3 regions of the Pseudomonas benzopyrenica genome follow, and region 3 is predicted to be linked to each of the others. Evidence: predicted binding sites of a transcription regulator. Region 3 holds the regulator's gene; each other region holds the start of a gene.

Region 1 (7,853 bases), 1.7 Mb from region 3:
TTCTCCAGCTGGCGCACGTTGCCCTGCCAGGGCAGGCCTTTCATGTACTCCTCGGTCTCGCTGCGCAGGGTCTTGGGTTCCACGGCCAGCTCCTGGGCGGCGCGGGCGAGGAAGTGGCGGGCGAGGGCGGGGATGTCCTCGCGGCGGTCGGCCAGGCGCGGAATGTGGATGCGGATGACATTGAGGCGGTGGAAGAGGTCTTCGCGGAACTTGCCCTCGCGCACCAGACCTTCGAGATTCTGGTGGGTGGCGGCGATGATACGCACGTCCACCTTGACCGGGGTATGGCCACCGACGCGATAGAACTCGCCATCGGCCAGCACGCGCAGCAGGCGGGTCTGGGTGTCGGCCGGCATGTCTCCGATCTCGTCGAGGAACAGGGTGCCGCCATCGGCCTGCTCGAAGCGGCCGCGGCGCTGGGCGGCGGCGCCGGTGAAGGCGCCTTTCTCGTGGCCAAACAGCTCGGACTCCATCAGGTCCTTGGGGATGGCGGCCATGTTCAGGGCGATGAAGGGCGCGGCGGCGCGCGGGCTGTGGCGGTGCAGGGCGTGGGCGACCAGCTCCTTGCCGGTGCCGGATTCGCCGTTGATCAGCACCGTGATGTTGGAGTGCGAGAGGCGGCCGATGGCGCGGAACACCTCCTGCATCGCCGGCGCCTCGCCGATGATCTCGGGGGTGCGGGTCAGGTGCGCCGGTTCGGCGAAACCCTGCTGCTCCTGGGCATGCTGCCCGGCGCGCTTGACCAGGGCCACGGCCTCGTCGACGTCGAAGGGCTTGGGCAGGTACTCGAAGGCGCCGCCCTGGTAGGAGGCCACGGCGCTGTCCAGGTCGGAGTGGGCGGTCATGATGATGACCGGCAGGCGCGGGTGCATCTCGCGAATGCGCGACAGCAGGTCCAGGCCACTGGTCCCGGGCATGCGGATGTCCGAGATCACCACGTCCGGTTGCTGGCGACCGAGGCGGGTCATGACGCTATCGGCGCTGTCGAAGGCGACGGTGGTCATGCCTTCCTGTTGCAGGGCTTTTTCCAGGACCCAGCGGATGGAACGGTCGTCGTCGACGATCCAGACGGTCTCCTGACGGCTCATGCGTACTCCTCGTTATTCCAGCGGCAGGAAGATGCTGAAGGCGGTGTGGCCAGGATGGCTTTCACACTCGATCAGCCCCTGGTGCTGGGTGATGATGTTCTGGGTGATGGCGAGCCCGAGGCCGGTGCCGTCGGGGCGACCGCTGACCATGGGATAGAAGATGGTTTCCTGCAGGTCCTGGGGGATGCCCGGGCCGTTGTCGGTGATCTCCACCTTGCACACCAGGCGATGGCGGTGGTGGGCGATGGTGAACTGGCGCAGGGTGCGGGTTCTCAGGGTCACCCGGCCCAGGCGCAATTCGTTCTGCTGGGAGATGGCCTGCATGGCGTTGCGCACGATGTTGAGCACCGCCTGGATCATCTGCTCGCGGTCGATCATCAGATCGGGAATGCTCGGATCGTAGTCGCGCACCAGGTTGATCAGTCCCTGGCTTTCCGCTTCCACCAGGCTGCAGACCCGTTCGAGCACCTCGTGCACGTTGGTGACGGCCAGCTTGGGCAGCTTGTTGGAGCCGAGCATGCGGTCGACCAGATTTCGCAGCCGATCCGCTTCCTCGATGATGACGTTGGTGTAGTCCTTGAGCGCCTCTTCCGGCAGCTCGCGGGCCAGCAGCTGGGCCGCGCCGCGAATGCCGCCGAGAGGATTCTTGATCTCGTGGGCCAGGCCCCGCACCAGCAGCTTGGTGGTCTCCTGCTTGGAGAGCTGGGCCTCTTCCTTGGTGATGCGCAGCAGCCGGTCGCGGGGATGGACTTCCAGCAGCAGCAGGGTGTTGTGGCGATCCAGGATCGGGGTCACCGCATAGTCCACCGTGAGGCTGTTGCCAGAGGTGGAGATCAGCAGCGCCTCGCGCTTGGTGAAGGGATGGGCGTGGTCCACCGCCTGGCGCAGCGCCTGCAGGGCCTCGGGCGATTCGGTGAACAGCTCGCTGATGAACTGGCCATGGCTGCGCTGGCCACTGATGGCCAGGAGCATCTCGGCCGCCGGGTTCATGTACTCCAGGCGCAACTCCGCATCGAGCAGAATGACTGCGGTGGTGAGGTTGTCGAGCAGGAGTCGGTGAATGACGTCGGTAGGCATGAGAGGCCACAGCGCTATAGGGACGATAGGAAAATGCAAGAAGCAAACCAAGACGCCCCGAGTTAGGGCAGATGGCTGAAACGTGCACTAACAGCCGCCGCGCGACGGGCGGAAAGAAACTGGATTTGTATCAAGATGGTGCACAATGAAAAAGCGCACCAAATAGGTGCGCTAGAGGAAGGGTAGCCAGGATTTCCTGGGTTCGGGCGGTTTCATGTCCAATGGGCATTCCGGCCGCTTGCCCCAGTCCTTGTCACTGCAGGGATGGGCACGGCGCTTCTGCTCCAGCGAGGGGCGGCGCAGATGGAAGGGCTGGGCCGGTGTCCGCTCCAGCACATTGCCGTCGGCGGCGAGGATCTCCGCCACCAGGCTATGGGTGCCACGATCCAGGTTGTCCAGGGGAAACACTGGACTGCGACCGGCGCCGGCTTCCTTGTCATCCAGCAGCAGCCGGTAGCTGTGACCCGGCTGCAGCTCCGGTTCGCTGACCAGGCTGACGATGAGCTGCCCTTGCTGATCGATCACCGTAGCATCGGGCTCGGGTACCAGGATGCGCAGCATCTGGTAGCGGAAGGGCGCGGTCTTGGGCGTCCTGGCCACCGGCGCGGCCGGTGTCGGACTCAGCTTGCGGGTCGGCTGGCCCTGCTGATTAAGGTTGTTAGGCACCGTGATCGGCACCTGGGTCGCCTTGACGCCCTTGGGTGGCTGGTCGGTGTAGACCCGATTGCCGTCCTTGTCGACATAGCTGTAGACCGCCGCTTGGGCGGGCAGCAGCAGGCAGAGCAGAACCAGTGCCAGGAGCGCGCGCATCAGCGAGCCGGGCTGTTGACGCTGATGCGCTGCACGGTAACGGTCTTCTCGGCACTGGTCTGGATCACCTCGCCGGTGCCGGACAGCACCTGGGCGGCGAAGCGGTGCTCGCCGCGCTCCAGGTTGGCCACGCCGAAACGGGTGCTCTGACCTGGGCTGCCATAGGGCGCGCCATCCACCAGCAGTTGCAGGGACTGCCCAGGGCCCAGGGCCGGCTCCACGGCTACCCCCACCGAGAAGGTGCCGTTGTTGGCGCGGATGGCCTCGTCGTCGGGCACATTGACTTCCAGACGGCTGAAGGCCGGGCCGGCAGGGGTCGCCGCCGCAGCCGCACTGGGGATGGGCGGCGCCGGTCGTGGATTGTCCACGGTGTTGGTGGGCGCCACCTGCACCGGCTTGGCATTGGCCGAGGGCTGATCGCTGAATACCGTGTTGCCTTCGGCATCCACCGACTTGTAGATCGCGGCCTGGGCGGAGCAGGCGAGGCAGAGCAGACAGCAGGCAAGCAGGCGAGGCATGGCGGAATCTCGGCCGGGCGATGGAGATCAAGGGTAGCAGGCGCGTCGTGTGGTCAGGTAGGCAGCTCGGCCGCTCCGCGCTGGCGCCGGTCGCGGCTGCTATTCCTACGCAAAGAAAACCCGCGCAAAGAAAAGGCCTCCCGAAGGAGGCCTCTTTCAGTTACTGCAGCGGGATCAGACGCTGTAGTACAGATCGTATTCCAGCGGGTGCACGAAGGTACGCACCTTGATCTCTTCCTCGGACTTCAGCTCGATGTAGGCATCGATGAACTCGTCGGTGAAGACGCCGCCCTTGGTCAGGAACGCGCGACCGGCGTCCAGGGCTTCCAGGGCTTCCTTCAGGCTGCCGCAGACCTGCGGGATCTTCTTGCCTTCTTCCGGCGGCAGATCGTACAGGTTCTTGTCGGCGGCATCGCCGGGGTGGATCTTGTTCTGGATACCGTCCAGGCCGGCCATCAGCAGGGCGGCGAAGCACAGGTAGGGGTTGGCAGCCGGATCCGGGAAGCGGGCTTCGATGCGGCGGGCTTTCGGGCTCGACACATAGGGGATACGGATGGAGGCGGAGCGGTTACGGGCCGAGTAGGCCAGCATGACCGGGGCTTCGAAGCCGGGCACCAGACGCTTGTAGCTGTTGGTGGACGGGTTGGTGAAGCCGTTCAGTGCCTTGCCGTGCTTGATGATGCCGCCGATGAAGTACAGGGCGGTATCGGACAGGCCGGCATAGCCTTCGCCAGCGAAGGTGTTCTTGCCATCCTTGGAGATGGACATGTGCACGTGCATGCCGGAGCCGTTGTCGCCGTACAGGGGCTTGGGCATGAAGGTGGCGGTCTTGCCGTAGGCATCGGCCACGTTGTGCACGACGTACTTCAGGGTCTGGGTTTCGTCAGCCTTCTTGACCAGGGTGTTGAACTGCACACCGATCTCGTTCTGGCCAGCGGTCGCCACTTCGTGGTGGTGGACTTCCACGACCAGGCCCATCTCTTCCAGGGCGTTGCACATGGCGGTACGGATTTCGTGGTCGTGATCGACCGGCGGTACCGGGAAGTAGCCGCCCTTGACGCCCGGACGGTGGCCCTTGTTGCCGGACTCGAAGTCGGCATCGGTGTTCCAGGAGGCCTGCTCGGAGAAGATTTTGAACATGGAGCCGGAGATGTCCGACTTGAACTTCACTTCGTCGAAGATGAAGAACTCGGGCTCCGGGCCGACGAACACGGTGTCGCCGATACCGGTGGACTTCAGGTACTCCTCGGCAGCACGGGCGATACCGCGGGGGTCGCGCTCGTAGGGCTGCATGGTGGAGGGTTCGATGATGTCGCAGACCAGGATCAGGGTCGGCTCTTCGGTGAAGGGATCCAGAACGGCGGTGCTGTCGTCGGGCAGCAGGATCATGTCGGAGGCTTCGATGCCTTTCCAGCCGGCGATGGAGGAGCCGTCGAACATCTTGCCGTGGGCGAAGAAGTCTTCGTCCAGCGCGTCACGCGCCGGCATGGTGACGTGTTGCTGCTTGCCTTTGGTGTCGGTGAAGCGCAGGTCTACCCACTTCACGTCGTTTTCTTTGATCAGTTGAACAGCCTTCGACATGGTTTCCTCCAGAGGAATTTCGGCCGGGAGCGGTTGGCGGTACTCCCGGTATCAGCTGTGCCCTTGAGGGGCGCTTCCGTACTGCCTAGTCCACGACCGGCGTTCCACGAAAAGCGCCCTATGCTGGCCCAGGGGCGGCTGCCTCACAAGAGAGCAAGTTGTATGCCAGTGCCCTCAAATGGGCTGGAGGCCCTTCCTGACGCCTGTCGTGCCGTTTTCAGGCCAATCAGCGGCGCATCAGCGCACCAATTTGGTGCTTTGTAATTCATCGCTGCACCTAAATGGCGCCTCAAGTGATTTTGTCGGCTGGATTCGAGTGCGTGATGGTTTTCAGGTATGATATTGGCCCTTTTCTTTCGCGTTACCCGCCCCCCGTTTCCCGCTCATGAAGCTCATCATCAAGGTCTTTCCGGAAATCACCATCAAGAGTCGCCCGGTGCGCAAGAATTTCATTCGCCAGCTGGTGAAGAACATTCGTGTCGTGCTGCGCGATCTGGATCCGGATGTCCGCGTGGAAGGGGTCTGGGACAACATCACCCTGGAGACCGCGCTAAGCGAGCCGCGGTTGCTGGTGGACATGAAGCAGCGCCTGGCCTGCACCCCGGGCATCGGCCAGTTCCTCGAGGTGCACGAGTATCCGCTGGGTGACTTCGAGACCATCCTGGAACTCTGCGTACGCCACTTCGGCGAGCGGGTGCGCGGCAAGGTGTTTTCGGTGCGCTGCAAGCGCGCCGGCCGTCATGACTTCTCCTCGATGGACGTGGAGCGCCATGTCGGTGGTGGCCTGCGCGAACGCTGCGGCGGCGCCGGCATCGCCCTGAAGAATCCCGAGGTGAACGTCCGCCTGGAGATCCGTGACCAGCAGCTGTTCATCATCGACGAGCACCACGAAGGGCTGGGCGGTTATCCGCTGGGCGCCCTGGAGCAGGTGCTGGTGCTGATGTCCGGTGGCTTCGACTCCACCGTGGCCGCCTACCAGATGATGAGACGCGGGATGGTCAGCCATTTCTGCTTCTTCAATCTCGGCGGGCGGGCCCACGAACTGGGCGTGATGGAAGTGGCCCACTATCTCTGGGAGAAGTACGGGCGCTCCCAGCGCGTGCTGTTCATCAGCGTGCCCTTCGAGGAAGTGGTGGGGCAGATCCTCACCCAGTGCGACGACAGCCACATGGGCGTGATCCTCAAGCGCATGATGCTGCGTGCGGCCAGCCGCATCGCCGAGCAGCTGCAGATCGAGGCGCTGGTGACCGGCGAAGCCGTCTCCCAGGTTTCCAGCCAGACCCTGACCAACCTGGCGGTGATCGACAAGGCCACCGATACCCTGGTGCTGCGGCCGCTGCTGGCCAGCCACAAGCAGGACATCATCGACACCGCCCAGCGCATCGGCACCGCCGACTTCGCCAAGCACATGCCCGAGTACTGCGGCATCATCTCGGTGAATCCCACCACCAAGGCCAAGGCCCTGCGGGTGGAGCACGAGGAAGGCAAGTTCGACATGGCGGTGCTCGACGCCGCTCTGGAACGCGCACGCTTCATCACCGTCGACAAGGTGATCGAGGAGCTGGGCAAGGACGTGCAGGTGGAAGAGGTGGACCAGCCGCTGCCCGGGCAGATCGTGGTGGACATTCGCCATCCCGACGCCCAGGAAGACCTGCCGCTGGAGCTGCCAGGCATCGAGGTGCAGACCATGCCGTTCTTCGCGCTGAACAGCCGTTTCAAGGAACTGGACGAGAATCGCCAGTACCTTCTCTATTGCGACCGCGGGGTGATGAGCCGGCTGCACGCCCATCACCTGCTCACCGAAGGGCACGCCAATGTGCGCGTTTATCGTCCGGCCTAAGCAGCCGGGCCTGCTGGGTGGCAGTATCCGCCACCGCCCTCCCGACCTCTTCTAGCCTGCCGGCCACATACCGGTCGGCCGCGTTTCGCGCCTTTGCAATCTCCGGCTGTCAGCCTGCTGGCTGAAGCTCCTTCATTTCTATACCGAGAACACCACTGTGATCGAGAATCTACGCAACATCGCCATCATCGCGCACGTCGACCATGGCAAGACCACCCTCGTCGACAAGCTGCTGCGCCTGTCCGGCACCCTGGACCGCAAAGAAGCGGAAAACGAGCGGGTGATGGACAGCAACGACCAGGAAAAGGAACGTGGCATCACCATCCTGGCCAAGAACACCGCGCTGAAGTGGGGCGACTACAACATCAACATCGTCGACACCCCCGGCCACGCCGACTTCGGTGGCGAGGTGGAGCGCGTGATGTCCATGGTCGACTCCGTGCTGCTGGTGGTCGACGCCCAGGACGGCCCCATGCCGCAGACCCGCTTCGTTACCCAGAAGGCCTTCAAGGCCGGTCTGCGTCCGATCGTGGTGGTCAACAAGATCGACCGTCCCGGCGCGCGTCCGGACTGGGTCATCGACCAGATCTTCGACCTGTTCGACAACCTCGGCGCCACCGATGAGCAGCTGGACTTCCCCATCGTCTACGCCAGCGCCCTGAACGGCATCGCCGGTCTGGACCACGAGAAGATGGACGACAACATGGATGCTCTGTTCCAGGCCATCGTCGACCACGTCCCGGCTCCCCAGGTCGATCTGGACGGCCCCTTCCAGATGCAGATCTCCCAGCTGGACTACAACAGCTTCCTCGGCGTGATCGGCATCGGCCGCATCGCCCGTGGCCGCATCAAGGCCAACACTCCGGTCGTTGCCATCAGCGACGACGGCAGCAAGCGCAACGGTCGTATCCTCAAGATCATGGGCCACTCCGGCCTGCA
Region 2 (7,853 bases), 1.8 Mb from region 3:
CCCGCCGACTGGATGGCGATCAGGCGCTCGCCCGGAATCCGGAACAGATGCAGTTTGCGAAAGGTGGCGATGTTGTCGACTCCGGCATTGGTGCGGGAATCGGCGACGAACACCAGGCCGTCGTGCAGTTTCATGGCGACGCAATAGGTCATGCGAACCTCGGGTATCGAGACGGCTTTTTGCCGCAGCGGCGAGGAAAAGAAAAGACGGCCCCTGGCCGTCTCTTCGTGCGCTGCCGGCAGCGCTGATTATTGCTGTTGCTGCACCTGCTGCAACGGCTCGACCAGCACCTTGGCCTCCATGTGCTCCACCCCACCACCGCGGCGCATGCCGCGTACCGGGCAGGCATCCAGGTAGTCCAGGCCGATGGCCAGCCGCAGGTGGCGCTCCGGTCGGGTCAGGCGATTGGTTACGTCGTAGCTGTACCAGGCGCCGTCATGCCAGGCTTCCGCCCAGGCATGGCTGGAGAGGTGCGCGCTGTCGTCGGTGCACAGATAGCCGGACACGTAGCGCGCCGGGATGCCCAGGCTGCGGGCGCAGGCCAGGAAGGCATGGGCATGATCCTGGCAGACCCCGGCGCCCTTGGCGAAGGCCTGGGCGGCATTGCCGTCCACCTCGGTGGAGCCGGGTACATAGATCATGCGCTCGTGCAGGCGCTCCATCAGCTGGATCAGGCTGTCGCGATCCTGGCGCCCGTCGCAGACCTCGCGGGCGAAGGCGGTCAACGCCTCGTCGGCCTCGGTCAGGCGGGTCTGACGCAGGAAGGGAAAGGGTGAGGCCTGGCAGGGCTCGGATTCGAAGCCCTCGTCGATTTCCACCTGACCACTGGCGGTGATGGTGATGGCGTCATGCGGGGTGTCCAGGGTCAGCACATGGAGGATGTTGCCGAAGGGATCGCGTTGCGCCCGCGCCGGCCGTGGCAAGGCCAGCTCCCAGCCAAGGATCTTCTGGCGTGCATCGTCCTGGGGCGTGAGGCGCAGGTACTGGATGCTGGCGCGGACCTGATCGGCATAGCGATAGAGCGTTTCGTGATGGATCGCGAGCCTCATACGGCCTCCAGGTAAGCGGTGTTGATGGCGCTGGCGAGCTGGCGGACATGGACGATGAAATCACCGATCCAGGCGTGCAGGCCTTCGTCCAGCACCTCGTCGATGCTGGTGTAGCGCAGCCGCGCCTCGAGACCCGCGGCCAGACGCTTGGCCTCGCGGCCGTTCTCCCCGGGCAGACTGGCCAGCACCCGGTGCAGCTCGATCACGCAGGCCAGCAGCGAGCGTGGCAGGTCTTCCTGCAACAGCAGCAACTCGGCGCCGTTGCGCACGTTGAGGGCATCCCGGTAGAGCTCGGTGTAGGCCTCGAAGGCACTCAGGGCGCGCAGCAGGGCACTCCACTGATAGAAGCCGCGGGCGGAGGCGTCACTGATGGCTTCCGCCTCCTCTTCCCCCAGCACCTGATAGCGGGCGTCGAGCATGCGCAGGGTGTTGTCGGCGCGTTCGACGAAGGTACCCAGGCGGATGAAGCGATAGGCGTCGTTTCTCATGATGGTGCCGACGGTGGCACCGCGGAACAGGTGGGAACGCTCCTTGACCCATTCGCAGAAGCGACTGATGCCGAAGCGGATCAGGCCGGTGACGGCGATCTCGCGCATCTCCAGCCAGGTGGCGTTGACGTTCTCCCACATGTCGGCGGTGATGCGCCCACGCACCGCATGGGCATTGCTGCGCGCGGCTTGCAGGCAGCAATAGATGCTGCCGGGGTTGCGCTCGTCCAGGGCGAAGAAGTGCAGCAGGCGCTCGGGGTGCAGGGCGCCGTGCTTTTCCCGGTAGTCATCCAGGGTGCCGGTGATGAGCAATGGCATGGCCAGCTCGTCCAGGCCTCCGCCCTGCCCGCTCTGCGGCATCATCGACAGCGAATAGCTGACGTCCAGCATCCGCGCGAGATTCTCGGCGCGCTCCAGGTTGCGGGACATCCAGTACAGATCGGCAGCGGTACGACTCAGCATGGTGGGGTCGCCTTTCAAAGGTCCTTGCGAGGCCGCCGTGGCGGCCACTGTTTCTTGGCGATCTAGTCCTGGACCACCCAGGTGTCCTTGGTGCCGCCGCCCTGGGAGGAATTCACCACCAGCGAGCCTTCGCGCAGGGCGACCCGGGTCAGGCCACCGGGCACCAGACGCGTCTTGCGCCCGGACAGCACGAAGGGCCGCAGATCGATGTGCCGCGGCGCGATACCGCTCTCGACGAAGGTCGGGCAGGTGGACAGCGACAGGGTCGGCTGGGCGATGTAGGCGCTGGGATTGGCCTTGAGCCGCGCGCGGAAGGCTTCGATCTCCAGGCTACTGGCAGTGGGGCCGACCAGCATGCCGTAGCCGCCGGAGCCATGGACCTCCTTGACCACCAGCTCGGGCAGATTGGCCAGCACATGGGACAGCTCGTCCGGCTTGCGGCACTGCCAGGTGGGTACGTTGTAGAGGATGGGTTCTTCGCTGAGGTAGAAGCGGATCATCTCCGGCACATAGGGATAGATCGACTTGTCGTCGGCCACCCCGGTGCCGATGGCGTTGGCCAGGATGATGTTACCGGCGCGATAGGCGGCCAGCAGGCCGGGCACGCCCAGCAGGGAGTCCGGATTGAAGGCCAGGGGATCGAGGAAGGCGTCGTCGAGACGGCGGTAGATGACATCGACCTTGCGGAAGCCCGAGGTGGTGCGCATGAACACCTGTTCGTCGCGCACCAGCAGGTCGGCCCCCTCCACCAGTTCCACGCCCATTTCCCGCGCCAGGAAGGCGTGCTCGAAGTAGGCGCTGTTGAACCGCCCTGGGGTGAGCACCACCACCGTGGGGTTGTTGACCGGGGTGGAGCTGCGCAGGGTATCGAGCAGGATGTTCGGGTAGTGGTCGATGGGCGCGATGCGCTCCAGGGTGAACAGCTCGGGAAACAACCGCATCATCATCTTGCGGTTCTCGAGCATGTAGGACACCCCGCTGGGAGTGCGCAGGTTGTCTTCCAGTACGTAGTAGGCGCCGTCGCCATCGCGCACCAGGTCGACCCCGGCGATGTGCGCATAGATGCCATTGGGCAGGTCCAGCCCCTGCATGGCCAGCTGGTACTGGTCATTGGCCAGCACCTGCTCGGCGGGTATGACCCCGGCCTTGATGATACGCTGGTCGTGATAGAGGTCGTGCAGAAAGAGATTCAGCGCCTGGACGCGCTGAATGCAGCCGCGCTCGATGATCTGCCATTCGCTGGCGGGGATGGCTCGCGGCAGGGCGTCGAAGGGAATCAGGCGCTCCGTGCCCTGCTCGTCGCCATAGAGGGTGAAGGTGATACCGGCGCGATGGAACAGCAGGTCGGCTTCGCGACGACGCTGTGCCAGGAGTTCCGGGGGTGTCTCGCTCAGCCATTGCGCATAGCGACCGTAGTGCGGTCGACAGTGCGCCTGGGCGTCATACATCTCGTTATACAGTTGGCGGCTCATGCCGATCTCCTTGTCACCCACGGTGCAGCTTCGCAAGCCGCGTGCCAGTGCCAGAGCCTTGTGGATCAAGCTCTTGCGAGGCGGCGGGTCGCGCGGTGCACCAAAGCCAGGCACGTAAGCGTGCGCATGCACCGCAACGTTTCCGTCATGAGCCTAAGACGGTGCGCCTGGCGGAAAGTGCGATGATTGAGCGGCGGAGTGATTACAGAGAATGAGACAGGCATCCCCTTCGGGATGCCGCCTCGACAGGCCAGGGATCAGGCGGAGCTGCGGCTGACTTCCTGGGTGACGCCCCAGCCATCGAGTTGGCCGCCCAGAGGCACCACCACCGCCTCGAGATCGCTTTCGAAATCGTCGATGGTGGCGTGGGTGGCGAACATCACCTTGCTGACCTGCAGATGCCAGCCCCCCTCTTCGTGGGGCATCACCTGGGTGTTGAGGGACTCGCCGTGAAACTGGTCCGCAGCGATGCGGGCCTTGCCTTCGTCGGCGAAGATGGCGAAGAAGTCGATGGGATGGAAGCGGGCGAAGTCGAAGCCGCCCTCCTTCATCCGCTGCAGCAGGTTCAAGCTCACATCATCGGCAAACGACAAGGACATAGGACAACCCTCCTCTGGTTCGGATGATCTTCTCGCCGAGCCGTCGCTACCGACGCCCGGCGAGTTGCGGCTGAGCACTCGAACGGTGCCGCGACCGTCAGGGCTTACGCCTTGCCGATGGCCTCCAGCACGTATCGAGGTAGAGCAAAGGCGGCGGCATGCAGCTCCGGGGTGTAGTAACGGGTCTGGATGCCGGTATCACTGTAGCGTTGCGCCAGGGTTTCGGCACCTTGCCGACGCAAGGTCACGTCCTTGCTGCCCCAGGCCAGGGTCATCACGCCCCCTATGTAGGTAGGCACCGCTGACAGATAAAAGTGCCAGTCGGCGAACAGCCCGGACATCCGGCTGGCGGTGGTCTTGACCTCGTCCAGCTGCAGGAAGGGGGTGCCATTCTGGGCCACCATCACGCCGCCGTCGTTCAGGCAACGATGGCAGGCCTGGTAGAAGTTCTCCGAGAACAGCACCTCGGCCGGACCGATGGGATCGGTGGAGTCGGAGATGATGACGTCATAGCGCTCGGTGGTGTTGGCGACGAAATTCATGCCGTCGTCGATCACCAGATTCAGCCGCGGATCCTCGAAGGCGCCAGCCGAATGACCGGGAAAGTGCTCCTTGCACATCTCCACCACCGAACCGTCGATCTCGACCATGGTGATGTGCTCGACACCCCGGTGCTTGGCCACTTCCCGCAGGATACCGCCGTCGCCACCGCCGATGATGAGCACCCGCTTCGGCGCCGGATGGGCGAGCAGCGGCACCTGGGTGAGCATCTCGTGATAGATGAATTCGTCGGCCTCGGTGGTCTGGATGACGCCATCCAGGGCCATTACCTTGCCCAGCACGGCGTTCTGGAAGATCACCAGGTGCTGATGCTCGGTACGCACCTCGTGGAGCAGGCGCTCGACGATGAATCTCTGGCCATAGCCGTCGTAGAGGGTTTCCAGGTAGTCGCTCATGTCGATCTCCGCAGGTGGCGGGCCGAGACAGACAATGCCCGGCCAAAAGCCGGGCATTGTAAGAGCTGGATGTGACAGGCTCCAGCGTTGTGCTGGTTAGCCTTTATGGGTAGGCGCGGTGGCCGAGCGATTGCCGCGCGGACCGGCGGCGGCCCAGGCGATCAGACCGATCACCGGCAGCACGATGATGAGCACGGTCCAGCCGATCTTGGCATTGCTGGTGCTGTCACTGCGGATGACGTTGACGATGGCCCAGATGTCGAGCAGGAAGACGATGAAGCCCAGTACACCGCCGATGGTGGAATTGATCATGTCGCGACTCCCGTTGCGAGGACACAGGTCTCGTCACTTGGGACTGGCGATGAGGGCGTGGAGTTCGGCCGGCTCGCTTGGCAGCGCCGCCGGCCATGGGCCTCAACCGAAGGCGGTGAGATCGATGTCAGCAAAGGACGCCACGCACGGATGGTCGCCAAGCTGGCCACCGGCACGCACCAGGCCGCAGGTCGGCAGACCGGCCTGGCGCGCGGCATCCAGCTCTTCCACCACATCGGAAAGGAACAGCAGTTCCGCCGGCGCGTGGGTGGTCGCCGAAGCGATGCGGGCATAGGAGGCGGCCTCGCGCTTGCCGCCGGTCAGGGTATCGAAATACCCGGAAAACAAAGGCGTGAGATCGCCATGCTCGGAGCAGCCGAAGATCAGCTTCTGCGCCTGCACCGAGCCCGAGGAATAGACGTACAGCGGCAGTCCGGCGGCATGCCACTGGCGCAGGGCCTGGACGGCGTCGGGATAGACGTGCCCCCGGAGGGTGCCGGCGCGATAGCCCTGCTCCCACACCTGTCCCTGCAGCGCCTTGAGCGGCGTGGCCTTGCGGTCGGTGGCGATCCACTCCAGCAGGATGGCGATCACCCGCTCCACGTCGGCGTCCAGCTCGCCGGCTTCGGCACGCACGGCATCGAGTTGCTCGGCCACCGCCGGCTCTCCGGCATGGGCGCGCACATGGGCCGGCAGGTGCGCGCGGGCATAGGGGAAGAGCACGTCGAAGACGAAGCTGACGGCGCTGGTGGTGCCTTCGATATCGGTGAGGATGGCCTTGATCGTCACGCCTCGACCTCCAGGCGTGGAAAGCGCTGGGCGATGTCCACGCCGGTGAAGTGGGCCACCCAGCCGTCGGGATTGTCGAACAGGCGGATGGCGACGAAGGACGGCGACTCGCTCATGTCGAACCAGTGCGGCGTACCGGCCGGCACCGAGATGAGGTCGTCCTTCTCGCAGAGCACGGCATAGACCTGGTCGTCGATGTGCAGGGTGAAGAGGCCCTGGCCGGCGACGAAGAAGCGCACCTCGTCTTCATTGTGGCGATGCTCTTCGAGGAACTTGGCGCGCAGCGCCTCCTTCTGCGGATGCTCGGGATGCATGCTGATGACGTCGACGGTCTGGTAGCCGCGCTCCTGGATGAGGCGATCGATCTCCGGTCGGTAGGCGGCGATCACCTCCTCCTGGCTGGCGCCGGGCGCCACCGGGGCGGTGGCCTGCCAGCGCTCGAAACGCACCCCGACCTCGGCCAGGGTGGCGGCGATGTGCTCGCCATCGCTGATCACCTTCAGCGGCTGGCGGGGTTCGGCATCGTGGTAGACGGTCAGTCGGCTCATGGACGCAGGCTCCGGGTCTTGAGTTCGCATTCGAAGAGGAATTCGAAGGCTTCCACGTGGCGCAAGGCATCGGCCATGCGCGGGCCCCAAGTATAGAGGCCGTGCCCGCGGATCAGGTACCCCACGCAGTCGGGATGCACGTTCAGCCAGGTCTGCACCTTGTCGGCCAGGCGCGGGATGTCCTGGTCGTTGTCGAACACCGGGATCTCCACCCGCACGTCGTGGGTGGTGACGCCATGCAGGGCCTTCTGCAACTCGTAGCCGTCCAGCACCAGGCGATCGCCTTCGAGCTGGCGCGAGAGCACCGTCGAGTTCACCGAGTGGGTGTGCAGCACGGCGCCGATCTCCGGCTGCCAGCGATAGAGCTGGGTGTGCAGCGCGGTCTCCGCGGAAGGCTTCTTGGCCTCCAGCGGGGTGCCGTCGAGGTCGGTGGCGAGGATGTCGTCCAGCTCCAGCTGACCTTTGTGCTTGCCGGAGACGGTCAGCAGCAAGCGACTGTCGGACAGCCGTACCGAATAGTTGCTGCTGGTGGCCGGCGACCAGCCGCGGCCATAGAGGAAGCGACCGGCGTCGATGATTTCCCGGGCCAGTTGCTCACGCTGCTGGATCATGGAGGGTTCTCCTTGGTTCTGTACGAAAAGTCGCCGAGCGACGGTCAGGCGAGGCGCAACGACCAACGGGAGTAACAGCCAACGGCTGGCCCAGAGGGTGAGCGCCAGCGAATCAAAACGCTGAGGAAGCGGAGTTTACGAGAGGTAAATGAGCATTGCGACCGGGCTGGCGATCCAGGTGTTTTTCAACGAAGCCTCACCGAGCGCAGGCACTTTTCGTACTGGACCTAACGGACAAGAGGATTAGGAAGGCCCCCGCCAGCGCCGCCAGGGAGGCGCCGGCAAAGGCGGCAAGGGCACCGGACACCTGCCAGGCATAGCCAGCATACAGCGCGCCCAGCGCCCCGCCAGCCCCGGAAAGTGCCGCGTAGAGCGATTGGGCCTGGCCCTGGCGGCGGCGGTCGAAATGGGATTGGACGAACTGGATGGCGGCGGCATGGAAGCAGCCGAAGGTGGCGGCGTGCAGCAATTGGGCGAACAGCAGCACCGCGAGGTGATCGGCCAGGGCGCCCAGCAGCCACCAGCGCCCGGCGGCGATGAGAAAGGCGGCGACCAGCAGGGTGTTGA
Region 3 (7,853 bases):
TGACTCTGGACGAGCGGCCGCACCTGCCGCGCGCCCTGGGCAGTGCCGCCTTCGATGGCGAAGGCCTGGCCACCTACGCCAAGCCCTTCGTCGAGAACGGCCAGCTGGTGTCCTATGTGCTCGGCAGCTATTCCGCGCGCAAGCTGGGCATGCAGAGCACCGCCAACGCCGGTGGCGTGCACAATCTCCACGTCAGTCATGGCACGGCCGACCAGGCCGAGCTGATCCGGCAGATGGGCACGGGCTTTCTGGTCACGGAAATGATGGGGCAGGGCACCAACCTGGTCACCGGCGACTACTCCCGGGGTGCCGGTGGCTTCTGGATCGAGAATGGCGAGATCCAGTTTCCGGTCCAGGAGGTCACCATCGCCGGTCGCCTCGGCGACATGTTCCGCCAGATCCTGGCCGTGGGCAGCGACGTGGAACGCCGCGGCAGTCTACGCACCGGCTCGGTGCTGATCGACGGCATGACCCTGGCGGGCAGCTAGAACGGCGGTTGGAGTTGTCGCGATGAGGAAAATCCCGTCGAACGGGAGACAGCCCACCCCGTTACTCGTTAGTATCCTAGCAATGCACTAGGACATAGCCGTGCGGTCGAATCCGTTGACCGGACGGCCCAGGCTTCACAGGATGCGCCCTCGCGCATCTGCCGTACTCCCCGGCGCCCTCGGGCGCTGGGTCCATACCAAAGCCACCATGGAGACAATCCGCATGCCGCATACTCTGCCTCAGCTGCCCTACGCCTACGACGCGCTGGAACCGCACGTCGATGCCCAGACCATGGAAATCCACCATACCAAGCATCACCAGACCTACATCAACAACCTGAACGCGGCGCTGGAAGGCACCGAGTTCGCCAACCTGTCGGCCGAAGACGTGGTTCGTCAACTGGACAAGCTGCCCCAGGACAAGCGCGGCGCCGTGCAGAACAACGGTGGCGGCCATGCCAACCACAGCCTGTTTTGGACCGTGATGGCCCCCAACGCCGGCGGCAAGCCCGAAGGCGCCCTGGCCGAGGCCATCGAGTCCCAGCTGGGCGGCTTCGATGCCTTCAAGGAAGCCTTCACCAAGGCGGCCCTGACTCGCTTCGGCAGCGGCTGGGCCTGGCTGAGCGTCACCCCCGAGAAGAAGCTGGTGGTCGAGAGCACCGGCAACCAGGACAGCCCGCTGATGACTGGCAATACCCCGATCCTCGGCCTGGACGTCTGGGAGCACGCCTACTACCTGCGCTACCAGAACCGTCGTCCCGACTACATCGGCGCCTTCTTCAACGTCATCAACTGGCCGGAAGTGTCCCGTCGCTACGAAGCGGCGCTGAACGCCTGAGTTGACGCCCCATGAAAAAGCCGCCCTCGGGCGGCTTTTTTTATGGGATGCGGCTGGAGCAGGGTGCTTATCACTCACCCTCGTCGAAGTAATTGTTGATCAGCTCGATCAGGGCGCGCATGGCCTCGTCGCTCTGTTCACCTTCGGTTTCCAGTTGCAGCACCGTGCCCTTGCCGGCGGCCAGCATCATGACCGCCATGATGCTCTTGCCATCGACCGGCGACTCGCCACTACGGCCGACGCGAACGCTGGCGGGATAGCGGCCAGCCACGCCGACGAACTTGGCGGCGGCACGGGCGTGCAGACCCAGCTTGTTGATGATGGTGATCTGTTGGGCAGGCATTGAGTCTGTCCTTGTCGAAACGAAACGGGCGTCAGAGATCGCGGTGACGAATCTGGACGTTCTTGAGCAGGTCTTTGAGTTCGCGACCCAGGCGATCGGCCAGATAGACCGAACGGTGATGACCACCGGTACAGCCGATGGCCACGGTCACATAGGACCTGTTGTTGGCGGCGAAACGCGGCAGCCACTTCACCAGGTAATCGCGGATGTCATTGTACAGGGTCTCTACCTCGGGCTGTTGCTCGAGATACTCCCGCACCGGGGCGTCCAGTCCGGAAAAATCGCGCAGGTCCGGTTTCCAATAGGGATTGGGCAGGAAGCGCACGTCGAAGACCATGTCGGCATCCACCGGCAGGCCGCGCTTGAAGCCAAAGGACTCGACCAGGTAGGCGGTACCCGGCTCCGGCGCGTTCAGCAGGCGCAATTTGAGGATGTCGCGCAGCTGATAGAGATTCAGGTGAGTGGTGTCGATCTTCAGGTCGGACAGATCGGCGATGGGCGACAGCAGCACCTGTTCGTCGTGAATGGCCTCGGCCAGGGATCTTTCCTGGTTGGACAGCGGATGCCGGCGGCGCGTCTCGGAAAAGCGCTTGAGCAGCGTCTGGTCATCGGCATCCAGATAGAGGATGTCACAGCGGATGTTGCGGCTGCGTACCTGTTCGAGCAATTCGGGAAAGCGCTGCAACTGGCTGGGCAGGTTGCGTGCATCGATGGACAGGGCGACCTTGGGCTGGGGCCGCTCCATGTCGGTCAGGGCGTGCTGGGCCAGCTCGGGTAGCAGACTGGCCGGCAGGTTGTCGATGCAATAGAAGCCATTGTCCTCAAGCACGTTGAGCGCCGTACTCTTGCCCGACCCGGAACGTCCGCTCACGATGATGAGGTGCATGTCAGTGTCCGCTCTGGGCCTCGACGACGATCTGATAGAGCGCCTGGCTGTCCTTGGCCTTGCGCAGTCGGTCGCGGATGTCGGCGCGATCCAGGATGCCGGCGATCTGGCGTAGCAGGGTGAGGTGTTGTTCGGTGGCCGCTTCCGGGACCAGCAGGACGAATACCAGGTCTACCGGGGCGCCGTCCAGGGAATCGAAGTCCACCGGCTGCTGCAGGTGGAAGAGCACGCACAGCGGTTGCTGCAGACCCGCCAGGCGGCAGTGGGGAATGGCGATGCCATTGCCGAAACCAGTGGAGCCCAGGCGTTCGCGCGCCATCAGGCATTCATGGATGTGCGCCGCATCATGGCCGGGCAGTTCCTGCGCGGCCAGCTCGGCGATGCGTTCCAGTACGGCGGCTTTGCTGCCACCCGGCGCACCCGTCTGGGTACGGCCGGGGGTCAGGATGTTTTCGAGTTTGATCATAAAGCGGCGATCGAACCTCAGCGGACGCCAATGCCCTGCTGGCGTTCGATCGATTTTTCCTTGTGTTTAATCAGTTGGCGGTCGAGCTTGTCGGCCAGGAGATCTATGGCGGCATACATGTCGTCGTGCTCGGCGTTGGCGACCACCGCAGCGCCGGAGACGTGCAGGGTGGCTTCGGCCTTTTGCTTGAGCTTGTCCACTTCCAGGATGACCTGGACGTTGGTGATGCGATCGAAGTGCCGTTCGAGGCGGGCGAGTTTCTCGCCGATGTAGTCACGCAGGGCTTCTGTCACTTCAAGCTGATGGCCACTGATGTTGACTTGCATACCGCTTCTCCTTATTGCCGGGCTGCGATCGGCGAAGCTGCTCGCCGACATGACACGGGTCGATCGAGGCACGGTCACACATCAGGACGCGTCAGAGGAGACGCTTGCGTTCGCTGGACGGAGCGATACCCAGGGATTCCCGATACTTAGCCACCGTGCGACGAGCGACTTGTATACCTTGCGATTCCAGTAAACCAGCGATCTTGCTGTCACTCAACGGCTTTTTCGCGTTTTCCGCCGCCACCAATTTCTTGATGATCGCGCGGATCGCGGTGGAGGAGCATTCGCCGCCCTCGGCGGTGCTGACGTGGCTGGAGAAGAAGTACTTGAGTTCGTAGATGCCACGCGGGGTGTGCATGAATTTCTGGGTGGTCACCCGGGAGATGGTCGACTCGTGCATGCCCACCGCCTCGGCGATGTCGTGCAGGACCAACGGCTTCATGGCCTCTTCGCCATATTCGAGAAAACCCCGCTGGTGCTCGACGATCTGGGTCGCCACCTTCATCAGGGTCTCGTTGCGGCTCTGCAGGCTCTTGATGAACCAGCGCGCTTCCTGGAGCTGGTTGCGCATGTAGGTGTTGTCGGCGCTGCTGTCGGCGCGTTTGACGAAACCGGCGTACTGGGGATTGACCCGCAGGCGCGGTACGGCTTCCTGATTGAGCTCCACCAGCCAACGCTCGTTGTGCTTGCGCACGATGACGTCCGGCACCACGTATTCGGCTTCGCCGGATTCGATCTGCGAGCCGGGACGCGGGTGCAAGGTCTGGATCAGCTCGATTATCGGCTTGAGCTCGTCTTCCTTGATCTTCATGCGCCGCATCAACTGCGCATAGTCACGGCTGCCTAGCAGATCCAGGTAGTCGCCAACCAGGCGCTTGGCTTCGCCGAGCAGGGGCAGGGTGGCGGGCAGCTGGGCCAGCTGGATCAGCAGGCATTCGCGCAGGTTGCGCGCGGCGACGCCGGCGGGCTCGAATTGCTGGACGCGTCTGAGCACCACCTCGACCTCGTCGAGATCGACTTCCAGCTCGGGATCGAGGGAAGCATGGATGTCTTCCAGGCTTTCCTGCAGATAGCCGTCGGTGTCGATGCCGTCGATGATCGCCAGGGCGATCAGGCGGTCGAGATCCGACATAGGCGCCAGGTTCAGCTGCCAGAGCAGGTGGGTCTGCAGGCTCTCGCCGGCGGAGGTACGGGTGGTAAAGTCCCACTCGTCGTCGTCGTTGCTGGGCAGGCTGCTGGCGCTGGTCTGGTAGATGTCTTCCCAGGCGGTATCGACCGGCAGCTCGCTGTCGCTGGGGATGCGCTCGCTCCACTCGGATTCGTCGGCCATCTCGTTGGTGGCGACCGAGGTTTCCTTGAAGGTGGTTTCCATGGTGCCGGAGCCTGAGCTCTCATCGCCTTCGCCCGCGGCTTCGCTCTGGTCGAAGTCTTCGCCTTCTTCCTGGCGTTCCAGCATCGGATTGGATTCCAGGGCTTCCTGGATCTCCTGCTGCAAGTCGAGCGTCGAGAGCTGGAGCAGACGTATGGCTTGTTGCAGCTGCGGCGTCATCGTCAGCTGCTGGCCCATCTTGAGGACTAGCGATGGTTTCATGGCTGCGGAAATACACCTTGTCTACCGACGCGAACAGCGCCACCGAACCTCGCGAACCCTGCGAGCGTTAGCAAATTATATGCCTTGTTTCCCCGGGTTTGCCTAGAGGCGGAATTCGTGGCCCAGATAGACTTCCTTCACCAGGTCATTGGCGAGGACTTCTTCGGCGGTACCCTCGGCGATGAGCTGGCCATCGTTGACGATGTAAGCCGTTTCGCAGATGGTCAGGGTTTCCCGCACGTTGTGGTCGGTGATGAGCACACCGATACCCTTGGCCTTGAGGTGGCGGATGATCTGCTTGATGTCACCCACCGAGATGGGGTCCACACCGGCGAAGGGTTCGTCCAGCAGGATGAACTTGGGCGCGGTGGCCAGGGCGCGGGCGATCTCGACACGGCGACGCTCGCCACCCGACAGGCTCATGCCGCGGTTGTCGCGGATATGAGTGATGTGGAATTCCTGCAACAGGCTTTCCAGCTCGCGCAGACGGCCGGCCTTGTCCAGGTCCTTGCGGGTTTCCAGGATGCCGAGGATGTTGTCGGCCACGGTCAGCTTGCGAAAGATCGAGGCTTCCTGCGGCAGGTAACCGATCCCGGCGCGGGCACGACCGTGCATGGGCAGGGCGGTGACGTCCTGATCGTCGATCAGCACGCGGCCCTGATCGGCCTTGACCAGGCCGACGATCATGTAGAAGCAAGTGGTCTTGCCGGCGCCGTTCGGACCGAGCAGGCCGACGATCTGACCGCTGTCGATGCTGACGCTGACGTCGCGAACGACCTGACGACCCTTGTAGCTCTTGGCCAGATGCTGGGCTTTGAGCGTAACCGTCATTGTCCCTGCCCCGACTGCTGCTGATCCTTGGGCTGGATGACCATGTCGATCCTCGGCCGCGGCGTGGTGACCTTGCTGCCATTGGCGCGACCGGCGTTGACGATCTGGCGCTGAGTGTCGTAGACGATCTTCTCGCCTTCGAAGGTGTTGCCCTGTTGGACCACCTTGGCCTGGTCGATCAGGATGATGCGATTTTCCTGGGCGAAATACTGGATGGTCAGACCGTAGGCCTTGACGATGTCCTTGTCCGCCGAAGGCTTCTGCTCGTAGTAGGCCGGCTTGCCCACTGCGGTGGCGACCTTGATGTTGCCCTGGTTGTCCTGGGTCAGGGTCACCGTATTGCCGGTGATCTTCATGCTGCCCTGGGTGATGACCACGTCTCCGCGGTACACGGCCACGCCCTGCTTGTCGTCGAGCTCGGCGCTGTCGGCCTGCACGCGGATCGGCTGGGTGCGATCGGTCGGCAGGGCCCAAGCCGCGGCACTGCCAAGGGTGGCGCCGAGGGTGAACAGGAAGGGGAGGGTTTTAACGAACCTCATGCTGGCCTCTTACGTTGGACAGCAGGAGCATTCTGCCGTCTTCTAGATACGCTTTCATGCCATTGGCCGTGGTCACCCCATTGGCGGCCTCGATTCTAACGGCTTGCTCGGTTTGCGCATATTGTTTGTCAGGAAAGACGGTCATGCGGGTGGTGGTCAACACCACTGGGCGGCCTTTCTCATCGGTACGCTCGACGCGCACGTCATCGATCAGCTCCGCCTGACTGCCACCGGGGGCGACCTCGGCGCGGGCACTGCGAATGTGCCAGGGATAGTCGGTACCGCGAAAGGCCAGCATGTCGGGGCGGGTCACCAGGGTGACGTCGGTCGCCTTGACGTGTTCGCTGCGCTCGGCCTTGAGTTCGTACTGGATCTTGCCGTCCAGACGATACTGGATCGTCCGGGTATTGAGGGCGTAGCCGTCGATGGCGCTGTCTTGCGGGGTCGACGAGGCCGGAGCATCGACGAAGCGCTGCGGCAGGATGTTCCAGTAGCCGATCGCGATGAGCGCGGCGGCGATCAGGACCAACAGCACGGGGCGGCGCAAGCTGCGAAACATGAGGGTACCTGTGGTGGGCCGCACCAGGGCGGCGGGTTGAACACGAGAGTGCGGCGTATTAGTCGGGCAGTATAACCCGGCCTACAGCACCCCGGCGCGTAGCAGGTCACCCATGTTGAGGGCACCGATCGGGCGCCGCTCGTCATCGATCACCACCAGCGCGTTGATCTTGTGCTCCTCCATGATCTTCAACGCCTCGGCCGCGAGCATCGGCGCCCTGGCGGTTCGACCACCACGGGTCATCACGGTTGCGATGGGCGTGGTGCGCACATCGATGCCGCGATCCAGGGCACGACGCAGATCGCCGTCGGTGAAGATGCCGGCGAGACGGCCATCGGCGGCGAGCACGCTGGTCATGCCCAGCCCCTTGCGCGACATCTCCAGCAAGGCATCGGACACCAGGGTGTCTTCGCCGACCTGCGGCAGGTCGGCGCCGGCATGCATGACGTTTTCCACCTTGAGCAGCAGGCGCCGGCCCAGGGCACCGCCCGGGTGGGAAAAGGCGAAGTCCTCGGCGGTGAAGCCGCGGGCCTCGAGCAGGGCGATGGCCAGGGCATCGCCCAGCACCAGGGCGACGGTGGTGGAGGAGGTGGGTGCCAGATTGAGCGGGCAGGCCTCGGTGGCGACGCTGGTGTCCAGGTTGACGTCCGCGGCCTTGGCCAGCGGCGAGGCGGGATTGCCGGCAAAGCTGATCAAAGGGACGCCTAGGCGCTTGATCAGCGGCAGCAGGGTCAGGATCTCACTGGAGGTGCCCGACTGGGAGATGGCGATGATGACGTCATCGCGGGTGATCATGCCCATGTCGCCATGGCTGGCTTCGGCCGGATGCACGAAGAAGGCCGGGCTGCCGGTGCTGGCCAGGGTCGCGGCGATCTTGTTGCCGACATGCCCGGATTTGCCCATGCCCAGGACCACGATACGCCCACGGCAGGCGAGCAGGTGGCGACAGGCGGCGGCAAAGCTTGCGTCGATGCGTTCGCCCAGGG

The links. The regulator sigma-54, encoded in region 3, starts transcription at its own class of promoters, with help from an activator protein. The targets are predictions, from matches to a motif close to ANTGGCATNNANNTTGCTNT.
Region 1: the regulator sigma-54 is predicted to act here: its motif matches at 5,225-5,244, upstream of glnA (glutamate--ammonia ligase).
Region 2: the regulator sigma-54 is predicted to act here: its motif matches at 3,501-3,520, upstream of V6W80_RS14565 (circularly permuted type 2 ATP-grasp protein).

Annotation. Positions count from the first base shown of each region.
Region 1 covers NZ_CP145723.1:4,679,353-4,687,205, reverse strand. Annotated here, with positions in the region: gene ntrC (nitrogen regulation protein NR(I)) at 1-1,088, opposite strand, end outside; gene glnL (nitrogen regulation protein NR(II)) at 1,101-2,165, opposite strand; gene V6W80_RS22170 (DUF4124 domain-containing protein) at 2,337-2,975, opposite strand; gene V6W80_RS22165 (DUF4124 domain-containing protein) at 2,975-3,493, opposite strand; gene glnA (glutamate--ammonia ligase) at 3,668-5,074, opposite strand; gene thiI (tRNA uracil 4-sulfurtransferase ThiI) at 5,460-6,914, shown strand; gene typA (translational GTPase TypA) at 7,072-7,853, shown strand, end outside.
Region 2 covers NZ_CP145723.1:3,094,455-3,102,307, forward strand. Annotated here, with positions in the region: gene V6W80_RS14550 (proteasome-type protease) at 1-152, opposite strand, end outside; gene V6W80_RS14555 (transglutaminase family protein) at 249-1,049, opposite strand; gene V6W80_RS14560 (alpha-E domain-containing protein) at 1,046-1,999, opposite strand; gene V6W80_RS14565 (circularly permuted type 2 ATP-grasp protein) at 2,062-3,471, opposite strand; gene V6W80_RS14570 (ribonuclease E inhibitor RraB) at 3,729-4,070, opposite strand; gene speE (polyamine aminopropyltransferase) at 4,175-5,026, opposite strand; gene V6W80_RS14580 (PLD nuclease N-terminal domain-containing protein) at 5,123-5,335, opposite strand; gene mtnC (acireductone synthase) at 5,441-6,127, opposite strand; gene V6W80_RS14590 (1,2-dihydroxy-3-keto-5-methylthiopentene dioxygenase) at 6,124-6,675, opposite strand; gene V6W80_RS14595 (methylthioribulose 1-phosphate dehydratase) at 6,672-7,286, opposite strand; gene V6W80_RS14600 (MFS transporter) at 7,483-7,853, opposite strand, start outside.
Region 3 covers NZ_CP145723.1:1,317,392-1,325,244, forward strand. Annotated here, with positions in the region: gene pmbA (metalloprotease PmbA) at 1-488, shown strand, start outside; gene V6W80_RS06035 (superoxide dismutase) at 712-1,326, shown strand; gene V6W80_RS06040 (HPr family phosphocarrier protein) at 1,397-1,669, opposite strand; gene rapZ (RNase adapter RapZ) at 1,701-2,555, opposite strand; gene ptsN (PTS IIA-like nitrogen regulatory protein PtsN) at 2,557-3,021, opposite strand; gene hpf (ribosome hibernation-promoting factor, HPF/YfiA family) at 3,039-3,347, opposite strand; gene V6W80_RS06060 (RNA polymerase factor sigma-54) at 3,439-4,938, opposite strand; gene lptB (LPS export ABC transporter ATP-binding protein) at 5,041-5,769, opposite strand; gene lptA (lipopolysaccharide transport periplasmic protein LptA) at 5,766-6,308, opposite strand; gene lptC (LPS export ABC transporter periplasmic protein LptC) at 6,295-6,867, opposite strand; gene V6W80_RS06080 (KpsF/GutQ family sugar-phosphate isomerase) at 6,949-7,853, opposite strand, start outside.